DNA from 2 places in the Pseudomonas sp. H2_A10 genome. Region 2 is predicted to be linked to the other one. Evidence: predicted binding sites of a transcription regulator. Region 2 holds the regulator's gene; the other holds the start of a gene.
What was found. Region 2 encodes sigma-54, which starts transcription at its own class of promoters, with help from an activator protein. Its sites were predicted from a motif close to ANTGGCATNNANNTTGCTNT; they were not measured.
Positions count from the first base shown of each region.

Region 1: the regulator sigma-54 is predicted to act here: its motif matches at 1,683-1,702, upstream of AB4O23_RS11235 (circularly permuted type 2 ATP-grasp protein).

Region 1 covers NZ_CP162821.1:2,395,442-2,399,851, reverse strand. The annotation lists gene AB4O23_RS11240 (alpha-E domain-containing protein) at 1-236, opposite strand, end outside; gene AB4O23_RS11235 (circularly permuted type 2 ATP-grasp protein) at 241-1,650, opposite strand; gene AB4O23_RS11230 (ribonuclease E inhibitor RraB) at 2,051-2,392, opposite strand; gene AB4O23_RS11225 (hypothetical protein) at 2,602-2,838, opposite strand; gene AB4O23_RS11220 (START domain-containing protein) at 2,942-3,547, opposite strand; gene AB4O23_RS11215 (YkgJ family cysteine cluster protein) at 3,589-3,843, opposite strand; gene AB4O23_RS11210 (translation initiation factor 2) at 4,005-4,410, opposite strand, start outside.
Region 2 covers NZ_CP162821.1:5,952,216-5,956,625, forward strand. The annotation lists gene lptC (LPS export ABC transporter periplasmic protein LptC) at 1-336, shown strand, start outside; gene lptA (lipopolysaccharide transport periplasmic protein LptA) at 323-856, shown strand; gene lptB (LPS export ABC transporter ATP-binding protein) at 856-1,581, shown strand; gene AB4O23_RS27705 (RNA polymerase factor sigma-54) at 1,780-3,273, shown strand; gene hpf (ribosome hibernation-promoting factor, HPF/YfiA family) at 3,349-3,654, shown strand; gene ptsN (PTS IIA-like nitrogen regulatory protein PtsN) at 3,665-4,129, shown strand; gene rapZ (RNase adapter RapZ) at 4,132-4,410, shown strand, end outside.

The sequences.
Region 1 (4,410 bases), 2.4 Mb from region 2:
TCCAGAGCGAAGAAGTGCAGCAGGTTTTCGGCATGCAATTCACCGTGGCGCTCGCGGTAATCCTCCAGGGTGCCGGTGATCAATAACGGCATGGCCAGTTCATGCAGGCCATCGCCGCGCCCGTCCTGGGGCATCAGCGACAACGAATAACTGACATCGAGCATGCGTGCGAGGTTTTCGGCGCGCTCAAGGTAGCGCGACATCCAATATAAATCCGAGGCAGTTCTGCTCAACATGGCATCAGTCCTCCACCACCCAGGTGTCTTTGGTGCCGCCGCCCTGGGACGAGTTGACCACCAGCGAACCTTCGCGCAGCGCCACACGGGTCAAGCCGCCGGGGACTACACGGGTTTCCTTGCCGGACAACACAAACGGGCGCAGGTCGATGTGCCGTGGGGCGATACCGTTTTCGACAAAGGTCGGGCAGGTGGACAGGCATAGGGTCGGTTGGGCGATATAGGCGTGGGGCTTGGCCTTGATACGCGCACGGAAGGCTTCGATCTCGGCCGCGGTGGACGCGGGCCCCACCAGCATGCCGTAGCCGCCGGAGCCTTGGGTTTCCTTGACCACCAAGTCCGGCAGGTTGGCCAGCACGTGGGACAGTTCATCAGGTTTGCGGCACTGGAAGGTCGGCACGTTCTTCAGGATCGGTTCTTCATCCAGGTAAAAACGGATCATCTCGGTGACGAAGGGATACACCGACTTGTCATCCGCCACCCCGGTGCCGATGGCATTGGCCAGCACCACGTTGCCTGAACGATAGGCGGCGAGCAGGCCGGGTACGCCGAGCATGGAGTGCGGATTGAACGCCAGCGGGTCGAGAAACGCGTCGTCGAGGCGACGGTAGATCACGTCCACCGCCTTGGGGCCGTCGGTGGTGCGCATAAATACGCGGTCATCACGCACGAACAAGTCAGCCCCTTCCACCAGTTCCACACCCATTTCCCGAGCGAGGAACGCATGCTCAAAAAAGGCGCTGTTGAACCGCCCCGGCGTCAGTACCACCACGCTGGGGTTATCCAGGGGGCTGGAGCTTTTCAGGGTATCGAGCAGCAGGTTGGGGTAATGGTCGATGGGCGCGATGCGCTGGGCCGCGAACAGTTCGGGGAACAGGCGCATCATCATCTTGCGGTCTTCGAGCATGTAGCTGACACCGCTGGGTGTACGCAGGTTGTCCTCCAGCACGTAGTAAGTGCCATCGCCATCACGTACGAGATCGACCCCGGAGATGTGGGAATACAGATCACGGTGCAGATCCAGCCCCTGCATCGCCAATTGATATTGCTCGTTGGCCAGCACCTGTTCGGCGGGAATGATGCCGGCCTTGATGATGCGTTGCTCGTGGTACAGGTCGGCCAGAAACATGTTCAGCGCCTTGACCCGCTGGATGCAACCGCGCTCGACCACCCGCCATTCACTGGCCGGAATACTGCGCGGGATGGTGTCGAAGGGGATCAGGCGCTCGGTGCCTTGCTCGTCCCCGTACAGGGTGAAGGTGATCCCGGCGCGGTGAAACAGCAAATCGGCTTCGCGGCGACGCTGGGCCAAGAGTTCTGCCGGGGTGTCGGCCAACCAGCGGGCGAATTCGCGGTAGTGCGGGCGCACCTGCCCCGCCCCATCGTACATCTCATCGTAATAAGTGCGGATCATGCCGTACTCCTTGTCACTCGGACGCAAGAACCATCGCAAGGCCCGTGCCATCGGCATAAACACTTAAAAATCAGTGTGTTGAATTAATCCAGGCACCTTGTCGCACCTTCCTGGTGCACAGAATGCCCGGCGTGTTGTCCTGCGCTTCATCGCAATGCAGGCTTTGACTATCAACAGCATAGCCAGAGTTGATTTCACTGCCCGGTCAAGCCTGCGGATAATCGCGTCATCTGCTGAATAACCTTTGGCGCTCCGCTCTTCCCTTTAGGCCACCCTCGTTGGGTGGCTTTTTTTTAGGGTTCAAAAAGTACGGTAGGCGTCGCGCGGCGTTTCAGGTCATACAAACAAAATCGGCCGACCCTGAGGTCAGCCGATACACGGCGTTGCGCGTGACAACCCACTACATGGGTAACGGGCGAACCGGGTGCTTGACGCCCCACCCTTCTATGATGCCGCCAAGGGGCTCCACCACTGCTTCAAAGTCCTGCTCGAAGTCTCCTATGCCGTCGTAGGTTGCAAACATGACCTTGCTTAGCTCCAGGTACCAGGCGCCATCGTCGCGCGCACTGACCTGGGCGTTCAGCGACTCGCCGCGAAACTCACCCGCCGCCCTGCGCGCCCGTTCCTCATCCGGGAAAATGGCGTAGAACTCGATGGGGTGGAAACGTGAAAAATCGAAGCCGCCTTCTTTCATGCGGCGCAGAACGTGGGTACTGATGTCTTCTTGATAGGCTGTGCTCATGAAACGTCCTCCTCAAACCGATGGATAGACTTTCCGTGCTTCCCGAAGCCCGCACCTACCGGCGCGGGAACGGCCATGACATCACCGCTGGAAAACAAGCATGTAGCTGACAAGACCAGACCTTAGCGATTCATTCGCTGATCTCGCTTGCAGAGTAGCGCGAAGCTATCACCTCCACCAGAGGGGCTTGATGGGCGTAAAGGGAATATTCAGGCTGAGGGAGAAATGTCGAGGATCTGGATACTGTTCTGGTCTTTGAGAATCTTGACCGTCGGCTCGGATTGGCGACCTTCGAGGTCGTTGAGGTCGAGTTCAGCGGCGACGGGCACCAGCTTGTTGCGAATCATGTGCGCAGCGTCTTCGAGGCTGGGCTTTTGTTCGCAGGTGAACTGCTCCACGGACTGCTCGCCGTGATCATCAACGAAGGTAATTTGCCACGTTTGCATCGGTGCCTCCTCGATAAAGCCCGCGTATGGGCTCACAGGTATCTGGACCTTGAGGGCGCGCTAAACGTTCCGCTCAAGGCCTGAGGCACCGGATCAACCGCGCTTATTTTTCAGCGTGGTCTTTCAAGGCTTTCAACGTGTTGAACGGGGCATCCACCACGAATTTGTTCGCCAGCCACGACGGCACGCTGCCGCCTGGCTCGGTGTGGACCTGGTAAGTCACTTCGGTCTGGTTGTCGCCTTTGGGCACCAGCTTCCAGAAACCCTCGACCTGGGCGACACGCACATAACCTTTTTCGTCCGGCTTGTAGGTCGGCACGCCCTCAAGCTTGCGGGTTACGCTGCCATCGGCGTTTTTGATGGTGGTGACATGAATATAGGAATCACGATCGGTCACCGGGAATGGGGCGTTGAACTGCGTGTAGGTCCAGGCCTCGTCGCCTTTTTTATCTACCAGCTTCTGGGATTTGCATTCGTGGATCCAGGAACAGGCACCGGCGACATCTTCTTGCAGCGCAACGATCTTGGCCACGGGCGCCTTGATCACGGTTACACCGCGATAGGCCTTGTATTTGGAACCCGCCACTTCGCTCAGGGACACCTTGATCCCCTCTTCGTCCTTGGCGACCTGCCAGTCTTCAGCTTGTGCAGTGGCAGCACACAACAGCGTAAAACCGCACAGCACCGCCATTCGTTTCAGCGAACCCATTGTTGTATTCCTTATTGTTGACGTTCCGAGAGTAAAGCCCATCAAGCCGCCGTCATCTGCTCCCACCAGCCGATCAACCGGATCGCATCGGCCTGGTCGGTGCCGCACACATCGATATCCGCCTTGAAATCACTGCACACCGCCGGGCGCTCCGGCTGCCCGAACAGTTGGCACAGCTGTTCGACCGACAGGTGCAGGCAGCGTTCGCCCGCGGGCTTGCCATTAGGCATTCCGGGTAACGGCGAACTGATGGAGGGGGCAATGCAGCAGGCGCCACAGCCTTCACGGCAATTCATGACCAGCAGGTCCTCGACGACTCAATAGGGATGGCCGGGCTAGGGTACGCCCTTAAACAGCCGTTTTAAAATGGGCTAACACGGGTTTTTCGCATAAAACAAACATGACCGACCGGTCTGCGACAGATGGTCAATGACTCGCGTCACGCACGGGGGAAAGTTTACTGCTTGAACTCAAACTCCAACGCGGCGCCTTCCACCTCCCGGCGTTCCTCGTTGCGCAATTGCAGCTTCATTTCATTGCTGAGCAAACGGCCGTTGATCTGGAAGGCACTGTTGTCAGTGGGCTTCTCGCCGAACATCGGTGGCAGCAACGGCACGCTCTTGGGCTTGGGCATGGTGCCTAGCGGCTGCAGGTGCCGGACCATGTCCGAAGGCAGGGACAGGTCCAACTGCGCCGGTGGCAGCTGGGTCTGTGCCACTTCCTGGGCTGACTTGGACTTTTTCGCCGACGCCCGCTTTTTAGCGGCTGCGGCTTTTTTCTTCGCCGCAGGTGCTTGCTGGGTTGGCGTGGTTTTTTTTGCGGAGGGCTTCTGTTCGCTGCTGGCAGCAGGCTTGTTTTCAGTC
Region 2 (4,410 bases):
GTCACCCTGCTGACCAATCCGGACCTGAACCTGTATCGCGGCACTGAGTTTCCGTGGCACGTCACCAGCAAGCGTGGCGAGGTGAACCCGGACGGTACCGAGGTAGAACTGATTGATTCGGTGCGTGTTGCACGCACTGACGCCCAGAAACGCGACACGGTGATTACTACCAGTCGCATGACCGTATTCCCGCAGAAGCAATATGCGCAGACCGAGCAAGACGTTAGAATCGACGGCGCTGGCGGTGTATCGACTGGCAAGGGAATGAAAGCGTATTTGAAAGAAAGCAGGATACACCTGCTATCGAACGTAAGAGGACAGTATGAGGCTCGTTAAAACTCTCCCTATTTTGCTCAGTCTGGGCGCAGCACTGGGAAGCGTGAGCGCCTGGGCTCTGCCGAACGATAGCCAGCAGCCGATCCACATCTCGGCTGACGATGCGCAACTGGATGACAAGCAAGGTGTAGCGACCTACACCGGCGGCGTGATCATTACCCAGGGGTCGATGAAGATCACCGGCAATACCGTGACACTGACGCGCACCCCAAACGGTGATATTGACGTCGTGACCTCGGTGGGCAACCTGGCTTACTTCGAACAGAAGCAGTCGGCTACCGATACAGGCCCGATGAAGGGCTACGGCAAGACCATCCAGTACCATGCCCAGCAGAACCGCATTGTATTGATCGACCAGGCCAAGGTGCTGAGCCCCGATGGCAACTCCACGGAAGGTGAAAAAATCACCTATGACACCGTGAAGCAGATCGCCAACGCCGGTCGAGCCAATGGCAACAAGGTAACTGCGCCACGTCCGCGTATCGACATGGTTATCCAGCCGAAGAAGAAGGCCGAGTAATGGCAACCCTGAAAGCCCAGCATCTGGCCAAGGCCTATAAAAGCCGTCAGGTCGTGCGCGACGTCAGCCTGTCGATCGACAGCGGCCAGATCGTCGGCTTGCTCGGCCCCAACGGCGCCGGCAAGACCACATGCTTCTATATGATCGTCGGCCTGGTCCAGGCAGATCAGGGTCGCGTACTGATCGACGACCTGGATGTCAGCCATCAGCCGATGCACGGCCGTGCTCGCGCCGGTATCGGCTATCTCCCGCAAGAAGCCTCGATCTTCCGCAAACTGTCGGTTGCCGACAACATCATGGCTATCCTTGAGACCCGCAAGGAACTCGACCGTGACGGCCGCCGCCAAGAGCTGGAAAGCCTGCTGCAGGAGTTCCACATCAACCACATTCGCGACAACCTTGGCATGAGCCTGTCCGGTGGCGAGCGTCGTCGCGTGGAAATCGCCCGCGCCCTGGCGACCGCGCCAAAGTTCATCCTGCTGGACGAACCGTTTGCCGGCGTCGACCCGATTTCGGTCGGCGACATCAAGCAGATCATCCATCACCTCAAGGCCAAGGGTATCGGCGTATTGATCACCGACCACAACGTGCGTGAAACCCTCGATATCTGCGAAACCGCGTATATCGTCAACGATGGCCAGTTGATCGCCGAAGGCGATTCCGCGACCATCCTGGCCAACGAACTGGTCAAGGAAGTGTACCTGGGTCACGAGTTCCGCCTGTAAAACCACCTGTATGAACAGGGGGTGGCAGGTCGTTTGTCCGAAGCGCGCGTACCAAAGAAAAACCTACGGTTTTTTTATTGTTACCGCGCTCTAGGCAAAGCCCTCGATATCAGGCATATAATTTGCTTATGTTTGGCGCTCACGCGCCCTGTCGTGGATGGCGCATTGCGCCGGCGAATAAGGTGTTAAGCCCCTGCCATGAAACCATCGCTAGTCCTGAGAATGGGCCAGCAGCTGACGATGACACCGCAGCTGCAACAGGCCATCCGCCTGCTCCAATTGTCGACCCTGGACCTGCAACAGGAAATCCAGGAGGCCCTGGAGTCCAATCCGATGCTCGAACGCCAGGAAGAAGGCGACGACTTCGATAATGCAGACCCGCTGGCCGACAACATCGAGCAAAAAACCAATTCCGACGTGCAGGAACCCTCCTACCAGGAAACCGCCCCAACGGTGGATAACCTTGAGGAAGGCGACTGGAACGAACGCATTCCCAACGAACTCCCGGTGGATACCGCCTGGGAAGACGTCTACCAGACCAGCGCGAGCAGCCTGCCCAGCAACGATGATGACGAGTGGGACTTCACCACCCGCACCTCCGCCGGCGAAAGCCTGCAGAGCCATCTGTTGTGGCAACTGAACCTCGCACCGATGTCCGACACCGATCGCCTGATCGCCGTCACGCTGATCGATTGCATCAACAACCAGGGTTATCTGGACGAGACGCTCGAGGAGATTCTGGAGGCCTTCGACCCTGAACTGGACATTGAGCTGGACGAAATCGAAGCCGTCCTGCACCGCATCCAGCAGTTCGAGCCTGCGGGCATTGGCGCCCGCTCCCTGAGCGAATGCCTGTTGCTGCAACTGCGCCAGCTGCCCGCCAAGACACCTTGGCTGGCTGAAGCCCAGCGCCTGGTCACCGATTACATCGACCTGCTGGGCAGCCGCGACTACAGCCAGTTGATGCGCCGCATGAAGCTCAAGGAAGATGACCTGCGCCAGGTTATCGAACTGGTGCAAAGCCTCAACCCGCGCCCGGGCTCGCAGATCGAGTCCAGCGAAGCCGAATATGTGGTCCCTGACGTGATTGTGCGCAAGGACAACGAACGCTGGCTGGTGGAATTGAACCAGGAGTCGGTGCCACGCCTGCGGGTCAACCCGCAATATGCCGGTTTTGTGCGCCGCGCCGACACCAGCGCCGACAACACCTTCATGCGCAACCAGTTGCAGGAAGCCCGCTGGTTCATCAAGAGCCTGCAGAGCCGTAACGAAACCCTGATGAAAGTTGCCACCCAGATCGTCGAGCATCAGCGCGGCTTCCTGGAATACGGCGACGAGGCGATGAAGCCTCTGGTGCTGCATGACATCGCCGAGGCGGTAGGCATGCACGAATCAACGATTTCACGGGTGACGACGCAAAAATTCATGCATACCCCACGGGGTATATATGAGCTCAAATACTTTTTCTCCAGCCATGTCAGCACCTCCGAAGGCGGCGAATGCTCGTCCACGGCGATCCGCGCGATCATCAAAAAACTGGTTGCCGCGGAAAATCAGAAAAAGCCGTTGAGTGACAGCAAGATCGCTGGTTTACTGGAGGCACAAGGCATTCAGGTCGCCCGTCGAACCGTCGCCAAGTACCGCGAGTCCCTTGGGATCGCGCCTTCCAGCGAGCGTAAGCGTTTGATGTGACGGGCGGGCCACAGCGTTCCAGTGGCAGGCGTCTTTGCCTGCCGCTTTATGCACTGGCAACGAAGGAGAAGCTGTATGCAAGTCAACATCAGTGGACACCAGCTGGAAGTCACCAAGCCCCTGCGTGAGTACACCGAGAGCAAGCTGAACAAGCTTGCGGGGCATTTTGACAAGATCACCAACGTGCAGGTCATCATGGAGGTCGATAAGCTCAAGCAGAAAATCGAGGCCACCCTGCACGTACCGAATGCCAAGCTCGTCGCCAATGCTGAGCATGAGGACATGTACGCGGCGATTGACTCGCTCTACGACAAGCTGGACCGCCAACTCATAAAGCATAAGGAAAAGAATCTGCACCTGATGCAAGGTACAGGTCGTTAACTCTCCCCCCATGATCCGACTTGAAACCATCCTGACCCCCGGCCGTTCCCTCGTGAACGTGCCGGGCGGCAGCAAGAAAAAAGCCCTTGAACAAATTGCCAACCTGATCGCCCGCGAAGTGCCGGATCTGGAGATGCAAGTTGTCTTCGAGGCACTGGTTGCCCGTGAAAAACTCGGTTCCACCGGTTTTGGCAACGGCATCGCCATTCCTCACTGCCGCCTCAAAGGCTGTGACACCCCCGTGAGCGCCCTGCTGCATCTGGAAGCTCCGATCGATTTTGACGCCATCGACGGCGCCCCGGTTGACCTGCTATTTGTGCTGCTGGTCCCGGAAGCCGCCACCGATGCGCACCTGGAACTGCTCCGGCAGATCGCCAGCATGCTCGACCGCAAGGAGGTACGCGACAAACTGCGCAGTGCCAGCAGCAACGCGGCGCTGTATCAAGTTGTCCTGGATGAACAAAACGGGCAGTAATCATGCGTTTGATCATCGTCAGCGGCCGCTCAGGCTCGGGTAAAAGCACCGCCCTCAATGTTCTTGAGGACAGCGGCTTCTATTGCATCGACAACCTGCCCGCCGGCCTGCTGCCGGAACTGGCCGAACGGGCGCTTATCCACACCGAGTTGGCGCAACCCCTGGTGGCGGTTTCGATTGATGCCCGCAACTTGCCCAGCCATCTCTCGCGCTTCCCGGAACTGCTTGAGGAAGTGCGCGCCAAACATATTCATTGTGATGTGCTGTACCTGGACGCTGAC